3 regions of the Daejeonella sp. AP26 genome follow, and region 1 is predicted to be linked to each of the others. Evidence: riboswitches for the same ligand, from Rfam matches in the RefSeq annotation. Region 1 holds a riboswitch; each other region holds the start of a gene.
The links. A riboswitch is a leader RNA that binds a small molecule or an ion and turns the genes downstream of it on or off. The one in region 1 is predicted to bind cobalamin.
Positions count from the first base shown of each region.

Region 2: it holds a riboswitch for cobalamin, as region 1 does, so the genes downstream of both, AC1MCB_RS16605 (ribonucleoside-diphosphate reductase small subunit) here and metE (5-methyltetrahydropteroyltriglutamate--homocysteine S-methyltransferase) in region 1, are expected to answer to the same signal.
Region 3: it holds a riboswitch for cobalamin, as region 1 does, so the genes downstream of both, AC1MCB_RS06650 (TonB-dependent receptor plug domain-containing protein) here and metE (5-methyltetrahydropteroyltriglutamate--homocysteine S-methyltransferase) in region 1, are expected to answer to the same signal.

Region 1 is NZ_CM155286.1:2,150,382-2,156,795, reverse strand. It holds gene AC1MCB_RS09260 (cysteine-rich CWC family protein) at 180-419, opposite strand; gene metE (5-methyltetrahydropteroyltriglutamate--homocysteine S-methyltransferase) at 475-2,799, opposite strand; cobalamin riboswitch at 2,983-3,171, opposite strand; TPP riboswitch at 3,503-3,590, shown strand; gene thiS (sulfur carrier protein ThiS) at 3,650-3,853, shown strand; gene thiC (phosphomethylpyrimidine synthase ThiC) at 3,869-5,752, shown strand; gene AC1MCB_RS09240 (thiamine phosphate synthase) at 5,765-6,358, shown strand; gene AC1MCB_RS09235 (thiamine phosphate synthase) at 6,368-6,414, shown strand, end outside.
Region 2 is NZ_CM155286.1:3,899,353-3,905,766, reverse strand. It holds gene AC1MCB_RS16620 (ATP-binding protein) at 1-507, opposite strand, end outside; gene AC1MCB_RS16615 (porin family protein) at 724-1,359, shown strand; gene dinB (DNA polymerase IV) at 1,584-2,687, opposite strand; cobalamin riboswitch at 3,009-3,165, shown strand; gene AC1MCB_RS16605 (ribonucleoside-diphosphate reductase small subunit) at 3,275-4,243, shown strand; gene AC1MCB_RS16600 (ribonucleoside-diphosphate reductase subunit alpha) at 4,339-6,414, shown strand, end outside.
Region 3 is NZ_CM155286.1:1,534,988-1,541,401, reverse strand. It holds gene AC1MCB_RS06660 (tetratricopeptide repeat protein) at 1-999, shown strand, start outside; gene AC1MCB_RS06655 (serine hydrolase) at 996-2,219, opposite strand; cobalamin riboswitch at 2,326-2,512, shown strand; gene AC1MCB_RS06650 (TonB-dependent receptor plug domain-containing protein) at 2,620-4,518, shown strand; gene AC1MCB_RS06645 (Dph6-related ATP pyrophosphatase) at 4,738-5,430, shown strand; gene AC1MCB_RS06640 (SIR2 family NAD-dependent protein deacylase) at 5,427-6,119, shown strand; gene AC1MCB_RS06635 (DUF6580 family putative transport protein) at 6,213-6,414, opposite strand, start outside.

The sequences.
Region 1 (6,414 bases):
CTAAGAGGCTGTCTCATAAGTATATTGTGAAGGCAGCCTTTTTTTATTTCTATTTTTTTGGCTTCTGTATTTCAACTTCATGAATGTGAAAATATGGCATTCAGTAAAGGCCCCGCTGACAACCTCTATTTGAGTAAGTACGATCAAAGCTGCAGGTAAAACTGAAAATGATGCGTTTTCTATTTTTTAATTTGTGAAAGTATTGCCTGCAGTTTCTGTGTGATGGCTGTAGAACTTATTTCGTGTTTTATAGATCGCAGGCAGTTTCTGCAAAGACAATCAGGGTAAGTCAGCCGTATATAATCTTTTTCCAGCTCAGAAAGGGTAAGTCCCTGGCACTGGCATAACAGAATGCTGCCAACCTTGCATTCAAAGGGTTCGTTACACCGGGGGCAATATTTCTTTTCGTGATCTGCCATCATATCTTCATAAAGCTGTACATCTTTGATAGAGATGTACAGCTCAGGTATTGGTTTAAACAGCTGTTCCTGTGGTGACGCTTTCCCTTATTTCTTTAGCGGCAGCAACCATCTCGATCAATGCTCGTTTAGTTTCATCCCATGCCCGGGTTTTTAAACCACAATCCGGGTTGACCCATAGCTGGCCGTCGGGGATGACTGCCCGGGCTTTTTTAAGCAAATACGTCATTTCCTCCTTGTTAGGTACACGGGGCGAATGAATATCGTAAACGCCCGGGCCTATTTCGTTGGGATACTTAAAATCAGCGAAGACGTCAAGCAGTTCCATCTGCGAACGGGAAGTTTCTATGGTAATCACATCGGCATCCATATCAGCAATGCTGTTTATAATATCGTTAAACTCAGAATAGCACATATGGGTATGTATCTGGGTATCATCCTGTACGCCACTGGCCGAAATCCGGAATGCTTTAACGGCCCAGTTCAGATATCCCGCCCAATCTTCTTTTCGTAACGGTAAGCCTTCGCGTATGGCAGGTTCATCAATCTGTATGATCTTAATACCAGCTTTTTCCAGATCGCATACTTCATCACGTATAGCTAAAGCTATCTGGGTACAGGTTTCGGCCCGCGGCTGATCGTTCCTTACAAAGGACCATTGAAGAATGGTTACCGGGCCGGTTAACATGCCCTTCATCCATTTAGAAGTTAAGGACTGTGCGTAAGCCGACCACTTAACGGTCATTGGCTGCGGCCTGGAGACATCCCCATAAATGATGGGCGGTTTCACACAGCGGCTGCCATAGCTTTGTACCCAACCGTTTTGTGTAAAAGTAAAACCGTCTAACTGCTCTCCGAAATATTCTACCATGTCATTGCGTTCAAACTCGCCATGGACCAAAACGTCGAGATCAATTTCTTCCTGCCATTTTACTGCTTTGGAGGTTTCCTGTTCAATCAGGCTGCTATACTCTGCTTCAGTCAGCAAACCCTTTTTGAGCTGCGTGCGCCAGCTTCTTACCTCAGCGGTCTGCGGAAATGAGCCGATGGTTGTAGTAGCAAACAGCGGTAACTTTAATAGCTGTTGCTGTTGCAGTTTTCTTACCTGAAAAATACTGGTACGTTTGTCATCTTTTTCAGTAATGCTGCTCACACGCTCTTTAACCGACTGGTTCTTAATCAGCACAGAGCTTCTCCTCGCCTCATTGGCCCGCCTGTTTTCCACCAGCTGACGTTCAATACCCGCGCCCGTGTTACCAGCGGATAAGTTTCTTAACAGTACCAGCTCTGTCACTTTTTGTCGGGCAAAAGCCAGCCATTGCTTGATTTCAGAAGTTAGCACAGCTTCGTTTGTTTCGTTGTTCAGATCACAGGGTGAGTGGATCAAAGAGCACGACGGCGCTATCCATACCCGCTCAGAACCAAGTTTCTCTTTCGCTTTTTCAATAATAGCAAGCGACCCGTCAAAATAATTTTTCCAGATATTACGGCCATCTACAATGCCTAATGACAGTATTGTTTTATCTGGCAAATGTGCCATCACCTCTTCCAGTTGTTGTGGTGCCCGAACCACGTCGATATGTAATACATCCACCGGCAGAGCGGTAGCTACAGAGATATTGTTTCCCAGGCCTTCAAAATAGGTAGCCAATACGATTTTTAAGAATGGAAATTCCTTACGTAGTCGCTTATAAGTCGCTCTAAAAACCGTCTGTTCTTTCTCACTCAGATCAAGCGATAAAAACGGTTCATCGAATTGCACCCACTCTGCGCCAAGACCGTTCAGCTTATTCAATATTTCAATGTAAACCGGCAGAAGATTTTTGATCAGGTCAATCTTTTCAAAACCCGCTTCTTTTTCTTTACCTAATAACAGGTAAGACACCGGGCCGATCAGCACAGGTTTTGTCATAATGCCAAGTTGTTTGGCATCGTAAAACTCATCAATAATCTTAGTTGAAAATAACTTAAACTGCTGATCTTTATAAAACTCCGGGACGATATAATGGTAATTGGTATTAAACCATTTGGTCAATTCCATAGCACTGATATCCAGTCCGTCTTTTTGATAGCCGCGGGCCATAGCAAAGTACAGATCAAGTTCTTCATTCCCGTTCTTTTGTATCACTTTATGATAACGTTTGGGAATTGCTCCGAACATTAGTGAATGATCCAAAACATGGTCATAATAGGAGAAATCGTTTGATGGGATCAGATCAATACCTGCATCCTTTTGTATCTGCCAATTTTCATGACGGATAGTTTTCCCTACGGTAAGCACACTTTTAAGCCCCGTTTTGCCTGCCCAATAGTTCTCGCAGACTTTTTTTAACTCACGTTGGCTACCAGTTCGCGGGTAGCCGAGGTTTTGCGTTAGCATTTTCTTTTAATGATTAAATGAATAAATCGGTTAAAAGCTCTTCAGCTAAACTTCGCAATGCGTTATGATAAGAAAATGGAAAGTGTGAATACTGCCTGTCTTTAGAGTATATGACCCAAATCAAATCCATTCAGGATTTATTAAGCAAACCAGACCTGACCATAGCTTCTAATCGCGAAAGCATTGTCAATTCAGTAAGTGGCAGGTCTCCTGGCTTGTAACATTTTTACCGTCCTTCCCATTCCGGAAACCGGCAGTGGACATAATTGGCAAAAACTTTTTGTGTTACTTACAGTTGCGCGACAGCTCGTGATTTGCACACGATTCCCTATTAATCTACAATTAAGTAAAACCTATACTGGTTGATGAAGAAAGTAAAGAACTTGTTTCGGCGCAAATGTAAGTAATAACGATGTAATTGCTGAAGCCTTACCTCACAAATAAGTTTATTCAGGATTGCGATATTACCCGCTCTCATACCTTTCGGGAGTCTATATCCGTCAGGTTAAGTGCCTCTTCATTCCTGTCCTGCCAGGAGAGGCTTGTCCTCACCAAACTTTGGGTGGTTAAAAAAGACGGGCAGGCGGAATTGGTATATGCCCGTTCAGACCAACAAATTATGGCTGCATAGCAGGGCAATTCCATCAGGAGATTGCAAGACCAGAATAAAAATTAAATAAACTAGTAATACTTTATACCTTTACAAAAACTTTAGGGGTGCCTTGCGCTGAGAAATACCCTTTGAACCTGATGCAGTTAGTACTGCCGAAGGGAAAAGTAGAACAACTTACAAGTTGTTTACCATTCCTCCAACGGGTCCATTCCTTTAGTTTATTAAATTTTAAACAGGATGGAAATTACCGTAAACCAGCAAAGTTATCCCATTGTTATCCCTTGCTCCCTGCAGCAAATGCTTGACACTGTTATTCAACAGCCTGCCAAAGGCATCGCTGTTGCTGTCAATCAGGAAATTATTGCTAAAGGCGACTGGTCAGGCCACCTTTTAAATCCCGGCGATAATCTCACTATCATCAAAGCCACCCAAGGCGGATAATTACACACCCAAATTATGAAAACTGAAAACATTCCTGGAGAACAAGTGATCAGCCGTACACCCTTCCCGGGGTCACGCAAAATTTATGTCAAAGGTCAGCTGCATAACATCGAAATAGCGATGCGTGAAGTGAGCCTGGCTGAAACTAAATTGCATGGGCGATTTGGCGAAACAGAGCCTAATGCGCCCGTCACTATTTATGATACCAGCGGCCCCTATACCGATCCGGATACAGAGATCGATGTGAAACAAGGTTTGCCGCGGCTGCGTGAGCAATGGATCATAGACCGTGGCGATGTAGAACAGCTGGAACATATTTCATCAGACTACGGAAACCAGCGCGCCCATGATCAAAATCTGGACGCATTACGATTTGCGCACATCAGCAAACCTTATAGGGCAAAGCCGGGAATGAATGTATCACAGATGCACTACGCCAGGAAGGGCATTATCACGCCCGAAATGGAATACATAGCTATCCGGGAAAACCAGCGCATCGATTTATTGAAAGAGCAATTGAACGACCAGTATGAGGTGATGTCACATCAGCACCCCGGCCAAAGTTTTGGTGCCAATACACCCAAAGGATATATTACACCCGAATTTGTACGCCAGGAAGTGGCAGCTGGCCGGGCTGTTATTCCATCGAACATCAACCATCCGGAAAGCGAGCCGATGATCATCGGGCGTAACTTCCTGGTAAAGATCAATGCCAATATCGGCAACTCGGCAGTTACCTCCGGTATCGAAGAAGAAGTAGAGAAAGCGGTTTGGGCCTGCCGCTGGGGCGCCGATACGATTATGGACCTGTCTACCGGAAAGAACATTCACGAAACCCGGGAATGGATCATCCGAAATACGCCGGTACCTGTCGGCACGGTGCCTATTTACCAGGCATTGGAAAAAGTGAATGGCAAAGCCGAAGACCTGACCTGGGAACTTTTCAGGGATACCCTGATCGAGCAAGCCGAACAAGGCGTGGATTATTTCACTATCCATGCAGGTGTATTGTTGCGTTATGTTCCGCTTACAGCCAGGCGTATTACAGGAATTGTATCACGAGGCGGCTCTATTATGGCTAAATGGTGCCTGGCTCATCATAAAGAAAACTTTCTGTATACACACTTTGAAGAGATCTGCGAGATCATGAAAGCTTATGATGTCGCCTTTTCATTAGGTGACGGCTTAAGGCCCGGATGTATTGCCGATGCCAATGATGCCGCGCAGTTTGGCGAATTGGAAACTTTAGGTGAACTCACCAAAATTGCCTGGAAACACGATATTCAAACGATTATTGAAGGCCCGGGCCATATTCCCATGCATATGATCAAGGAAAATATGGACAAGCAATTGGCCCAGTGTGGCGAAGCTCCATTTTATACTTTAGGCCCCTTAACCACGGATATTGCACCGGGGTACGACCACATCACTTCAGCTATAGGAGCGGCCATGATCGGCTGGTTCGGTACGGCTATGCTTTGTTATGTTACACCCAAAGAACACCTGGGCCTGCCGAATAAAAAGGACGTGAAGGACGGGGTAATTACTTATAAAATTGCCGCTCATGCTGCTGATTTAGCCAAGGGTCACCCAGGCGCACAATACCGGGACAATGCTTTAAGTAAAGCGCGTTTTGAGTTCAGATGGGAAGACCAGTTTAACCTGTCGTTAGATCCGGATACCGCCAAAGAATTTCATGATGAAACCCTGCCTGCCGATGGTGCCAAGATCGCCCACTTCTGCTCCATGTGCGGGCCAAACTTTTGTTCCATGAAGATCACGCAGGATGTACGCGACTACGCTAAAGAAAACGGCATGGGCGAAACTGATGCGTTGTCAAAAGGTATGGAAGAAAAATCAAAGGAATTTTTACAGAAAGGAAGTGAGATCTACTTATAAATGATGGACCTGATGGTGATTTCAAGCCCGGTTGCTGTTGCTGATGAAAGTATCATTATTAACGACCTGTTTCAGTTGGGTTTGAGATACTTTCACATCCGGAAACCCGGAAGTGAAATCCAGACAGTAACCGATTTAATAAATGGAATAGCACCCCGGTTCTATGACCGGATCGCCCTGCATCAGTTTCATCAGATAGCAGCCGGCTTTGGTATGAAAAGGCTGCATTATACAGAACGCGCGCGAATGAAATCAAATACAAATCAATGGCAAAAGCAGCTGGATGACGGATATACGCTAAGCACGTCTGTTCATAACCTGGCAATACTGCCCGGGATAAAGCGATTTGATTATGTTTTTTACGGGGCTGTGTTTGATAGTATATCAAAGCCCGGTTATCAAAGCAGGTTGCCGGCAGGTTTCAAGTTAGACCACGATACGAACAGGCCGAAAGTAATTGCCTTAGGGGGAGTGAACACATCTAATTTAACCAGAGTCAAAGCGATGGGTTTTGATGGCGCCGCAGTTCTGGGAACCCTTTGGAATGAGCCGGATCAGGCACTTGCGCGCTTTAATCAATTAAAAGAAATCTGGCTTCACAAATAAAGTATCATCATGGTTGATAAATTACACTATATCTCACAGCAACCGGAAAACGGGTC
Region 2 (6,414 bases), 1.7 Mb from region 1:
GGAAAAGTTGGCTACCTGCAATACGATGTTGATCGTGTCTGTGTTTGGACGTAAACTAACTCCTCTGTATTGCCAATAGGGAACAAAATCTTTCTCGCTGGTGCTTACCTTGCCGTTTGCTGCCACTTCCTTGCCGTTGATGAAACAGCGGTAGGAACTGTAAACATCAGGCATCACCAAACGCAACGATTCGTTGCTGGGTAGCAAAACGGTAAGCTGATAGGTGGCGTAGCCATAGGACGGGTTTTTTTTGCCGTCTCTTTCCTGTCCGGTCCAGATGCCTGGCAAGTTGACGATCTCTGATTTCCCTTTGGCCAACTCCTCCGGATCCAACAGCTGTTTCCAGTAGAAGAACCATTCGCCATCAAGATCTACGGGTTTGGAGAAATCCTGATTTCGCAGATCTAACACGCCAGCTTTTGCGCGGGGTGTAGTACCTTGAGATGCCGAAACACCGGTTGGTAAACACCAGGTAAATATTAGTAATATGTAAAAGAGAAACTTCAATCTAATAGAAATTATGCACACCCAATAGTAAACCCTGTTTTTGGTAGGATGCAATACGTTTGTAAGGTATTAAAGATTCAAGATTGTGGAAATAATTCAACGGAGATATGTAACAATCATAATTGTACAATATATTACAACGGTGATCTCGGTCATCAATAAATTAAAAAGTTTCCATTTACACCCGGTTTTCTATCTTCGCAAGAAAACCCGCTAATGTATAAGATCTGCTCGCTGTGTATTTTGTTTTGCCTTCTATTTTCTCTTCATACTTCTGCTCAGCAGAAAGCCAGGTTGGGTATTAAAACAGGGGTAAATGTTGCCTGGCAGACAAACAGCATGTACGGTATGCAGCCGGGTGCGGTTGTAACGATGCATGTGACTGGCTTTACGGAAGTACAGGTGGCTAAACGCCTGTTCGTGCAGCCGGGAATCTCCCTGCAGGGAAAGGGCGTTAGCACTGATGCCGCAGAAGGTCAGGGGACTGACGGCAGAGTGAATATGATGTACCTGGAAATTCCGATAAATCTTCTCTATAAATTTAAACTTCCGAATTTAACAAAGCTTATTATTGGCGGTGGTCCTTACGCCGGACTGGGACTTAACGGTAAAGAAAGGGATGGAGCGCCAAACGTTTTCCGCGGAATAGCGGGTACTGATGGCTTTACTAATACTGACTTTGGCGTTAACCTGATTGTTGGAACAGAATTGAAATCAAGACTCAGCTTGAGTCTGCAGCAAAGTGTCGGTTTGGATAATGTGGCGCCGGCGGGTCATAGGTTTGCTGGTGAATCCAGGTTGGCGGATATTAAAAATAGGGTGAGCTCGGTTTCGATTGGGTACAAGTTTTAGACAATATGTAACCCCATAATACTTTTCAGCAGCATTACCCCAGGCTTGATTATCCCGAAGAGATAAAACGTTTGTAGACCCTGGGCGAAACAAGCCTTCGACCCCTTCGGAGTCGAACATCCTAATTTAGACTCGTTCCTATAGACCTTTGATGCCTTCAGCATCAGAATGCCGGCTTGCAGGCAAGCGATCGTTTATTTCAACTACGAAACTTAGCTAGCCGGTCAAAATAGGCTGAGCTGTCCCGTCACCTTCTCCACTTTCTGACGAATCTCCGGCTCGCCGAAATTGGAGAGTGAAATACCCAATAACCGGATCTTCTTTTCTTCCGGAAAGGTGCTTGTCAATAGTTGTTTGGCAGTTGTGCTGATGGTTTCGAAATCTGCAACGTGAGTGACGAAGGATTTGTTTCGAGTGATTTGCCTGAAGTCACTGTATTTGATCTTTAAGGTGATGGTGCGACCTTTCAGATTGCGTTTTTCTAAACGCTTACAAACGAGCTCGGCGATCCGGTCGAGCTCAGCTTCCATTTCTTCAATGTCTGTCAGGTCGCGGCCGAAGGTGTCCTCAGCAGCTAAAGATTTGGTTTCACGGTGTGGCTGTACGGGACGCTCATCAATGCCTCTGACAATCCGGTAGTAGAAGCGGCCCGCTTTCCCAAACCTTTGTATCAGTTGCTCTTCAGGAAGTTTCTTAAGATCAGCACCGGTATGTAAACCCATACTCTTCATCTTCCCGGCAGTTACTTTGCCTACCCCATGAAACTTTTCAACCGGCAGATTTTCCATGAAGGCTTTAATAGCTGAAGGGCCTATGAATTTTAAGCCATCCGGTTTATTAATATCCGAGGCTATTTTGGCCACAAACTTATTGATGGAAACCCCGGCGGAAGCAGTTAACTGCAACTCGTCTTTGATGGCCGCTTTGATCTGCTGAGCAATCTCGAGTGCGGAGCCAATATTAAGCTTATCTTCGGTAACATCCAGGTAGGCTTCATCCAGCGATAATGGCTCGATGAGATCGGTATAGCGGCTGAAGATTTCGCGGATCCTTGAAGAAACTTCTTTGTAGGCATCAAACCGCGGGCGTACAAACAGGGTATGGGGACAAAGCTGCAAAGCCTGCTTAGCGGACATGGCCGAGCGGATGCCGTACTTACGGGCTTCGTAGCTGGCCGCCGCCACCACTCCTCCGCGACCTTGTGGTGAACCACCCACAACGAGAGGTTTGCCGCGGTATTCCGGATTATCACGCTGTTCCACCGACGCGTAGAAAGCATCCATATCAATATGAATGATCTTGCGGTGGGCTGTTACTGGTGGAATCATGGATCGGTTTACAAAAGCAAATTTACGATTATGGTAATATGGCAATGTGAGAATTTGTTAATGTGCTAGTAGGGGAATATGGTAATGTGGTAATACGGAAATGTGCTAATGTGAGGCTGTGGTTCCACTGTCGGGAAGTTTCTTGAAAATTTCTACATGAATTGCTATATTGAAGTAGTACGATCCTGCTGAAAGCTGATTGCTGAAACCTAATACCTGATACCTAATACCTGATACCTATTTGTTAACAACTCCACTCCTGTTCATAAGTTCCCCTTTGCGGCTGCAGACGAAAGAATACCTTTGCATTAATAAGTTCTTTCTTATAGATCATTCAAGTTCATATCCGGGTATACATTGTATTCGGATATGATTAAAAGGGAATCGTGTGTAAACCACGAGCTGACGTGCAACTGTAAATAATCGTATCATTTGATGCGGTTATCAGCCAGACACCTGCCATAATGATTTTGTCAAAACTTTCACGAATAAGGTTTTGGCGAAAGCCCGTACGCGTTACAACGTCCTGTTGTTAATGCCCATCTGACTTTTGTCAATTCCTGTAAAGCTTTTTTATACCATCATTTATGCAACAGGAAGAAGTATTGTTAAAAGAGAATAAGGATCGTTTCGTGATCCTTCCCATCAACTATCCCGCTATCTGGGAGATGTACAAAAAACATGAAGCCAGTTTCTGGACGGCTGAAGAGATCGACCTTTCGGCAGATCAGAAAGACTGGCAGGCCTTGAATGGCGGCGAAAGGCATTTTATTTCGCATGTTCTGGCCTTTTTTGCCGCCAGCGACGGGATTGTCAATGAGAACCTCGCGGTCAATTTTATGCGTGAGGTACAGGTGCCTGAAGCCCGCTGTTTTTACGGCTTTCAGATCATGATGGAAAATATCCATTCGGAAACCTATGCGCTGCTGATCGATTCGTATGTTAAAGATCCCAAAGAAAAAGACCGGCTATTCCATGCTATTGACACCATCCCCTGTGTGCGTAAGAAGGCAGAATGGGCATTGCGATGGATCGACAAAGGTTCTTTTGCCGAACGGCTTGTCGCTTTTGCGGCTGTCGAGGGCATCTTCTTTAGCGGCAGCTTCTGTTCCATCTTCTGGCTTAAAAAACGAGGCCTGATGCCCGGACTAACCTTCAGCAATGAGCTTATCTCGCGGGATGAAGGACTTCACTGTGAGTTCGCCTGCCTGCTTTATGGCATGCTGAAGAACAAGCTTCCACAGGAGGACGTAATTGCTATCATACAGGAGGCCGTTGAGATCGAAAAGGAGTTCATCACCGAAGCGCTCCCGGTCAACCTGATCGGAATGAACAGCGGCTTGATGAGTCAGTATATTGAGTTTGTTGCCGACCGCTGGCTGGACGAGCTGGGCTGCGAAAAGATCTACCAGGCTACGAATCCTTTTGATTTTATGGAAATGATCTCCCTGCAGGGAAAAACCAACTTCTTCGAGAAGCGAGTGGGTGATTACCAGAAAAGTGGGGTTCTGTCGGCCGGAGAAATGCAGGGCTTTTCGCTGGATGAGGAGTTTTGAGAGAGGTTGGAGGTTTAGATTGAAGGGAAGAGGCTATTGCCCAGACCTAACACCTAATACCTAACCCCTAATACCTAATACCTAATACCTAAAAAATGTTCGTAATAAAAAGAGACGGAAAACAAGAATCCGTAAAGTTTGATAAAATAACAGCCCGGATAGAAAAGCTGTGCTACGGTCTGTCAGCCCTGGTTGATCCGGTCGAGGTAGCCAGGAAAGTGATCGAAGGTTTGTACGACCGGGTCACCACCTCCGAACTGGACAACCTAGCTGCTGAAACCGCAGCTTCCTTAACCACCACGCATCCGGATTATGCTTTGCTGGCTTCCCGTATTGCAGTCTCTAACCTGCATAAGAACACCATCAAATCGTTTTCGGAAACAATGCGAACGTTGCACGACTATGTGGACAGCAAGACCGGAAAAAAAGCTTCGCTGCTGGCGGACGACGTTTGGGCCGTTATTGAAAATAATGCGGAGATCCTGGATAGCTCCATCATCTATGACCGTGACTTCGGCTTCGACTATTTTGGCTTTAAAACTCTCGAAAAGTCATACCTTCTGAAGACGGATGGGTGCATAGCCGAACGTCCGCAGCACCTGTTCATGCGGGTATCTGTGGGTATTCATAAGGAGAACCTGGATAGTGTAATCAAAACCTACCACCTGATGAGTGAGCGGTGGTTCACGCATGCTACGCCCACTTTATTTAATGCGGGAACGCCCAAGCCGCAGATGTCGTCCTGTTTTCTGCTGACGATGAAAAACGACAGCATTGAAGGCATATATGATACGCTGAAACAAACGGCCCGAATCTCCCAAAGTGCCGGGGGCATCGGATTAAGCATTCATAATGTCAGGGCGACCGGCACCTATATCAGCGGTACCAACGGTACCAGTAATGGTATTGTGCCCATGCTAAAGGTGTTTAATGATACCGCCAGATATGTGGATCAAGGTGGGGGGAAACGTAAAGGTGCTTTTGCGATATACCTGGAGCCATGGCATGCGGACGTATTTGATTTTCTTGACCTGCGCAAAAACCACGGTAAGGAAGAGAACCGTGCGCGCGACCTGTTCTACGCCCTATGGATACCCGATCTGTTTATGAAACGGGTAGAAGCAGATGGCGAATGGAGTCTTTTCTGTCCGCATGAAGCCCCCGGTTTACACGAGTGCTTCGGAGAAACGTTTGAGGCGCTCTACGAAAAATATGAAAGCGAAGGCCGCGCCCGCAAGACCATTAAGGCACAGGAACTATGGTTTGCTATACTGGATGCTCAAATAGAAACCGGAACACCTTATCTGCTCTATAAGGATGCCGCAAATAGCAAATCTAATCAGCAGAACCTGGGAACTATTAAAAGCTCTAATCTTTGCACTGAGATAATAGAATACACTGCTGAAGATGAAATAGCGGTATGTAACCTTGCCTCCCTGGCTTTGCCACGCTTTGTAAAGGAGGGCAGTTTTGATCATGATAAGCTGTATGAGGTTACTTACCAGGCGACAATCAATCTGAACCGGATCATTGACCATAACTACTACCCGGTAGAAGAAGCAAGAAATTCGAATGTGCGGCACCGGCCTGTTGGCCTGGGGGTCCAGGGTTTGGCGGACGCTTTTATCTTGCTTCGACTGCCATTTGAAAGCATGGAAGCGCGCAAGCTCAACAAAGAGATCTTTGAAACAATTTACTTCGCGGCGATGACAGCCTCTAAGGATCTGGCCATAAATGAAGGAGCCTACCAGACCTTCAAGGGGTCCCCCATATCCAAAGGGAAGTTTCAATTTGACCTCTGGGATATCCGGCCCGACAGCGGCCGATGGGACTGGGACCATCTGAGGAAAGAAGTGATGGAAACCGGCGTTAGGAACTCGCTGCTTGTGGCCCCTATGCCTACTGCTTCTACTTCTCAGATACTGGGCAACAACGAGTGCTTTGAGCCTTATACCTCTAACATTTATACCCGCCGGGTTCTAAGCGGTGAGTTTGTTATTGTTAATAAACATTTACTGAAGGATCTGGTTGGTCTGGGCTTATGGAACACGGATATCAAAAACCAGATCATTTCTGCGAACGGATCAATCCAGGGTATAGATGCTATCCCGTCACATATTAAGGAGTTATACAAAACTGTGTGGGAGATCAGCATGCGGACCATTATTGAC
Region 3 (6,414 bases), 620 kb from region 1:
GACCGTGAACGGATTACTAAAACGCATACACAAAATCCGGAGGCCTACCAACTGTACCTGCAGGGTCGCTTCTATTGGAATCGGCGAAATGAAGAAGGGATGAAAGCGGCCATCCTGCTTTTTGAAAAGGCGCTGGAAAAAGATCCTGACTATGCCCTAGCATGGACCGGCCTGGCCGATACATACAGCCTGATGGGTGAATACACCAATATTTCCAGAAGAGAACTTTATCCAAAGCAAATGGCGGCCGTTAATAAAGCTTTAGAGATAGACCCTAACCTGGGCGAGGCTCACATTTCCCTGGCTACGTCTTTAATGCTCAATGATTGGGACTGGATAAACTCTGAGAAGGAATTTAAGCGGGGCCTGGAGCTCAATCCCAATTATGCCACTGGAAGGCATTGGTATGCCGAATGGTTGCTTTTTACCGGAAAATTTGAGGAAGCAGTGAGCGAGATCTCTAAGGCCGTAGACCTTGATCCAGTCTCCCCTGGAATTCTGAAAGACAAAGGCATCCACCTCTATTATACCCGTCAGTTTGATAAGGCTATAGAAGTCGGCCTAAAGACAGTGGAAATCTATCCGGATTTTGTACCTACCTACAGACTTCTATCTCTTTGCTACCAGGCTAAGGGCATGATCGACAAGGCTATCGCTGAAAACCGGCGGTGGGGAAAGTTTACGAAAAACAAAGTTAAAACAGACCTGGCGCAGGCTCATATTTGCGCCGCTTCCGGGCGTAAAGAACAAGCACAGCCTCTAATCAAAAAAATAAAATCAACTGAATTCGGACCCAATGATCATCGCGCAATGGCCCTGGTGTATGCCGCACTCGGAGAAAAAGATCAGGCATTTGAATGGCTTCAAAAAAGTTATGAAAGGCACGAGGAATCCTTATGCAGTCTTAAAATTGATCCCAAGTTTGACTCTTTGCATTCTGATCCCCGGTTCAATGAGCTTCTCGATAAAGTTGGAGTCAACTTAAATACCCGACACTAATACCTGAACTGAAATTTATGCAGGCTGGGCAAATGCTTTTTCTCCCGTTTCAATTCATGAGAATACAGAACTCGTCCAAGGTTTTTCATAAAAGGATAGCATACAGTCTCGTATTCGTACTTGCTGTCGTTATAAATTTCATCCTCATTTGACTGAACCACCGCGGTCAGCATAAATTCTACCTTATTTTTAAAGTCCACGAAGTAGGCATTGTCGATAATATAGCCGTACGAATCCCCGTATTTATTAAAGATCCGGACGTCAGGGTCTATCACGGCGTCCTTTTCGCGTCCGTAGTACAGCATCTTGCTATAAGAAGGCCAGAATTCTGTTGAATCATATTTAGGAAAGTCACTTTCGGAAGGCAGCATCGACATGTATTTGTAGATCAGCTTATAATCATCCGCTCTAAGATTAAAACGTTCTTTTTTAGGGAAAGCTTCCGGAAAGAAGAGCTTTTTCAGCACCAGTTGCTGGTCCTCAACGGTATAAACGTTTTTATCAGCAAAGGAGTAGGGTTCATTAACCAGATGATCATTTGCGTCCATATAACCCTTTCCCCGAGTCAGGTTCTGCAGTTCAAGGGGGTAATCCTTCGGGTCGTATTGAGCTTTCTGGCTGTATACCAATTTATCGCCATTGTAAAAAGAGATGGGGTTAGTATGCTTCGCTGATTCTCCGGAATCGCCAATCGCCAGCCGGTTTAAGATCCTGCTCTTTGTTAAACCATTTTTCTGAAGCTTTTTATTGATCTCAGCCCTGCCCACAAATTCATAGATCCGGTTGTAAGCATCATTATCACTGGTTAAAAGAATTTTTTTAATGTAGTGATCGATGTTGGGTAATCCTGTCTGAGATGAACTGTCTCTCCGCACTTTGGTTTGTCCGGCAAAACTGCTGTCGGTCAGCATGGTCGACTCCTTAGTCAGCCCTTTGATATCTAAGCTGTTGATTTTCTCCAAAGCAAAAATGGCAGCGGGCAACTTTACTGTACTGGCCGGATAGAAGTACCAGGACGGATCCAGACGATAGCCAAATGACTTGAAATGCGGCATGTTATCTTCATCCCGTTCTATTCGGGTAAAGAGTATCTGTATTTCATTTTTAGTGGGATTCTTTAAGATATTGCCGAAAAGCACCTGGTTGTCCTTCAGTAATTTCTCTAAATATTGAGTATCGATATAATCTTTTGACTGGCTATAAGAACTCTGGAAAATCATTAGAATCAATAAAAAGATTAACATGCCTTGTTTCATCTGCTAAATATAAAGAATATGTCAGGATGATTTATTGGCAGAATGGGTTTGTAAATACTTCAGGTTGTTTTACATTTGCAGCGCTTTTGGTTCCCGGTGTCGCAATCGGGATGAAAAGGGAAAACGGTGTAAATCCGTTACTGTCCCGCAGCTGTAAGCTCCAAGTACCGGCGTTCAATCTAAGTCACTGTTCTGTAGAATGGGAAGACGAACCAAGGGGAGTAAGTCAGAAGACCTGCCAAAGATTTATTAATTCATAGCTTTCGGGGATTGAAGCTTGAATGAGCGTTTACGGTTACCGTATACGGTCATTTAAAGTATTCTGATGTACTGTTTGCTGTGAGTATTTATCACTCACAACAAAATGAAAACAAAAAAGAATTATGTTGCTGCAGGCCTGGGGCTTGCACAACTGGTATTGCTGAGCGGCAATGCCCTGGCTCAGCAGGAGCCTGTGCGAGACCTGAATGAAGTGGTTGTAACCGCAACCCGATCCTCCAAGAAACAGTCTGAAATTGGTAAAGTTGTCCGGGTGATTTCCGCCGAAACCCTTTCAAAAAGCCAGGGCCGCAGTCTCCCTGAGATCTTAAACAACGTCGCAGGATTAACTATCGGCGGCAATGGCAATACGCCCGGCGACATCAAAGCTGTTTATCTGCGAGGCGCCGCGCCTGGAAACACGCTGATCCTGATTGACGGGATTCCCGTTAATGACGCTTCGAATATTAGCGGCGAGTATAATATCGCAGCCCTGCCGGTTGAGCAGATCGAACGCATAGAGATTTTGAAAGGCGGGAATTCCACCTTATATGGCTCTGATGCCGTTGCAGGTGTTATAAATATCATCACCAAAAAAGGCTCTGGCAAACTCACCGCAAGCTTACTGGCTACAGGCGGAAGCTACGAGACTTACAAGCAGGTGTTAGGGCTGAATGGCCAGATCGGTAAAACATCTATCGCTATCAATGGCTCGAATTTAGATTCGAAGAACTATTCTACTGCTTCTCCAGCGCAGGGAGAAACGAACTTCGATAAAGACAACTTTACACAACGGTCCGTAAGCTTAAATCTCGGGCAGCAGGTCTCAGAAAGTTTTCTACTAAGAGCGAATGTACAGGCGAACGGTAACCAGGCCGGCCTGGATAATGGCGCTTTCGCCGATGCTATCGACTACAATTATCGCAAAAACTCTATTCTTGCTGGTTTAGGCGGAAAGCTAAACTTCAATAACGGCGACTTCAACTTTAACCTGAGTCAAAATAATGTGAAAAACCTGTTCGACAACCAGGAGTCAATAACGAATAACAAAGGAGAGATCTCTCAAATTGAAGCAGGTGTGAATTATCAGCTGCTGAGCTTCCTCGATCTCACCAGCGGGGCCAGTTTTAAACGATCAGCTACAGAACAAAGCAATCCATATTCCGCTGCACTTGTGGCTGATAACGATATCAAGAGCTTATTCACCTCGCTGTTCTTTAAAACCAACAGCGGTTTCCATGCAGAGTTGGGCGGACGGGTGAATGATCATAGCCAATATGGCGAAAATTTCACTTACACCGTCAACCCTTCGTATGTATTTAATGACCGGTACAAGTTCTTTGTAAACGTTTCTTCTGCCTACCGCGTTCCTTCGCTATACCAGTTGTTTTCAGAGTATGGCAACCTGGATCTAAAACCCGAGACCTCGCGCACCTATGAAGCTGGCTTTGACTTTGATCTGCTTCCGCAGAAGTTGAATGTTAATGTTTCATATTTCAATCGGGAGATCGAAGATGTAATTGATTTCGGTCAGCTGAGTCCGAATCAATTCGGCTATATCAATCAGAATGAGCAGAAAGACAAGGGCTTTGAAATAGAACTGAGTACTAATCCTTTCCAGGCGGTGAGTTTAAATGCGTTCTATGCCTATGTAGACGGTGAGATGACCTCGCCATCCGCCACTGCATTTAACTTGTTCAGGCGTCCTAAAAACACCTTCGGTGCCAGTATGGGAATTAGCATGGGAGCGAAGGTTGATGTTAATTTAACTTATAAGTTCACCGGAAACCGGGAAGACTTCTATTTTGACTCTTCATTTAACCAGGTGAGCGCCACGTTAGCTTCTTATAATATGCTGGATGCTTATATTCAATACAAGCCGGCTTCTAAACTTACTTTGTTCGCGGATGTTAAAAATCTATTAGACGAGGATTACCTCGAGTTCGCCGGGTACACCACCCGGGGTTTAAACTTCAACGCCGGTTTAAGGTTAGAGATCAGGTAAGGGTTGTTGTTATTTGAATAGCGATGGGAGGGATCTCATCGCTATTTTTGGTTTAAGCGTTATCGTGGTTTCACGCAAAGCGCGCAAAGTTAATCGCAGAGATCGAAAAGAGAATAGGTTTAGGTGCTATGCTTTGCGCGCTTTGCGTTTTCTTAGCTACTTTGCGAAATACTCAGCAAGCTTTTAATTTTAAAATGACTAGAATATCCTAATATAAAGATGAGCAAAGCAGTAGTCTTCTGGAGCGGCGGTAAGGATGCCGCTATGGCGTTACATAGAGCACAACAGGATCTCCAGACCCACGTTGTCGGATTAGTTACTACTCTCCACAAGGGAACAAACGAAACGGCAGGCCACAAGATCAAGGAATCCGTGCTCGCCAGGCAGGCGTTACAAACCGGTTTACCCTTACATAAAATGTGGGTAAATGCGATGTCGGACAATAATGAATATGAGAATGAATTATTTAAAATCTCTGCCCAATTAAAAGACGAAGGCATCAGCACCGTTATTTACGGGGACATATTCTTACAGGATATAAAAACCTACCGAGAAGACTTGCTGCACAAAGCAGGAATGACCGCTCTTTTTCCTTTATGGCAAATTGAATCCGGCGTGCTAATGAATGACTTCATCGAATCAGGATTTAAAGCCATCACCTGCTGCATTGATCATGCTGTTCTGGATGAGCGTTTGTTAGGTAAGGAATTGAATAACCGGTTTCTGGAAGATTTACCTGAAGGTGTTGATCCTGCAGGCGAAAATGGCGAATTTCATACATTCTGTTTTGACGGACCAGTTTTCAAACAGCCCGTTAAATTTGAAGCAGGCGCAAGCCATTTTGAATCATTTGACATCAAGTCAACGAATAAAACGGTCAGGAACACATTTGCATATATTGACATTATATGAGCAGAAAGAAGATTGTGGTATTAACAGGGGCAGGTATCTCAGCGGAGAGTGGCCTGCAAACCTTCAGGGATGCGGATGGCTTATGGGAAGGACATAACGTCTATGATGTTGCCACCCCTGAAGCCTGGCAACGAGATCCGGTGATGGTGCAGGAATTTTATAACATCCGCCGAAGGTCTGTTCTGAAAGCCCAGCCTAATGATGCACATAAAGCCCTGGTATTGCTGGAAGACAAATACGATGTGCACATTGTCACGCAGAACATTGACGACCTGCATGAACGGGCGGGTTCTAAACAAGTGATTCACCTGCATGGCATCATTACCAAAGCCCAGTCAGAAAAGTATCCACACCTCACTTATGATATCCAAGGTTCCGACCTAAAGATGGGAGACCTGTGTGAAAGAGGATATCAACTCAGACCGCATGTTGTATGGTTCGGCGAGCCGGTACCGTTGATTGAAAAAGCTATTGAGATCTGTAGTGTGGCTGATATGGTAATCGTTATTGGTACATCATTGCAGGTATACCCGGCTGCGGGTTTGCTGGATGTACTTCCATTAAATACTGAAGTTTTCTTGGTTGACCCAAAAACAACCGTGACTCATTCCAATAAGATCGTTCACATCAAAGAGAAGGCAGTCCGCGGAGTACGTATGCTAGTTAACGATCTGATGGAAAGAAGCTGAACAACCCCTAACACTCAACACTAGTTTTGTTATAATTGAAAAACCCCGGCTTTAGCGTCCGGGGTTTTTCAATTTATGTATATGTAAAAACGGTTACCTGTTAATTAATACTGGATAACGCTTAGATAACAAATAGAAACTTCCGAAAAGAACACCGCTGAAAAGAAGGTTTCCAACAACCATGTTATTCAAGAATGGAAGAGCCGCAACATATGAAGCAATGATCCCCTGCATGTTGTGCGGATACAAACTCACCGGATAGAGCAATGCAAAATTAGTAAGCAGATAAAATATC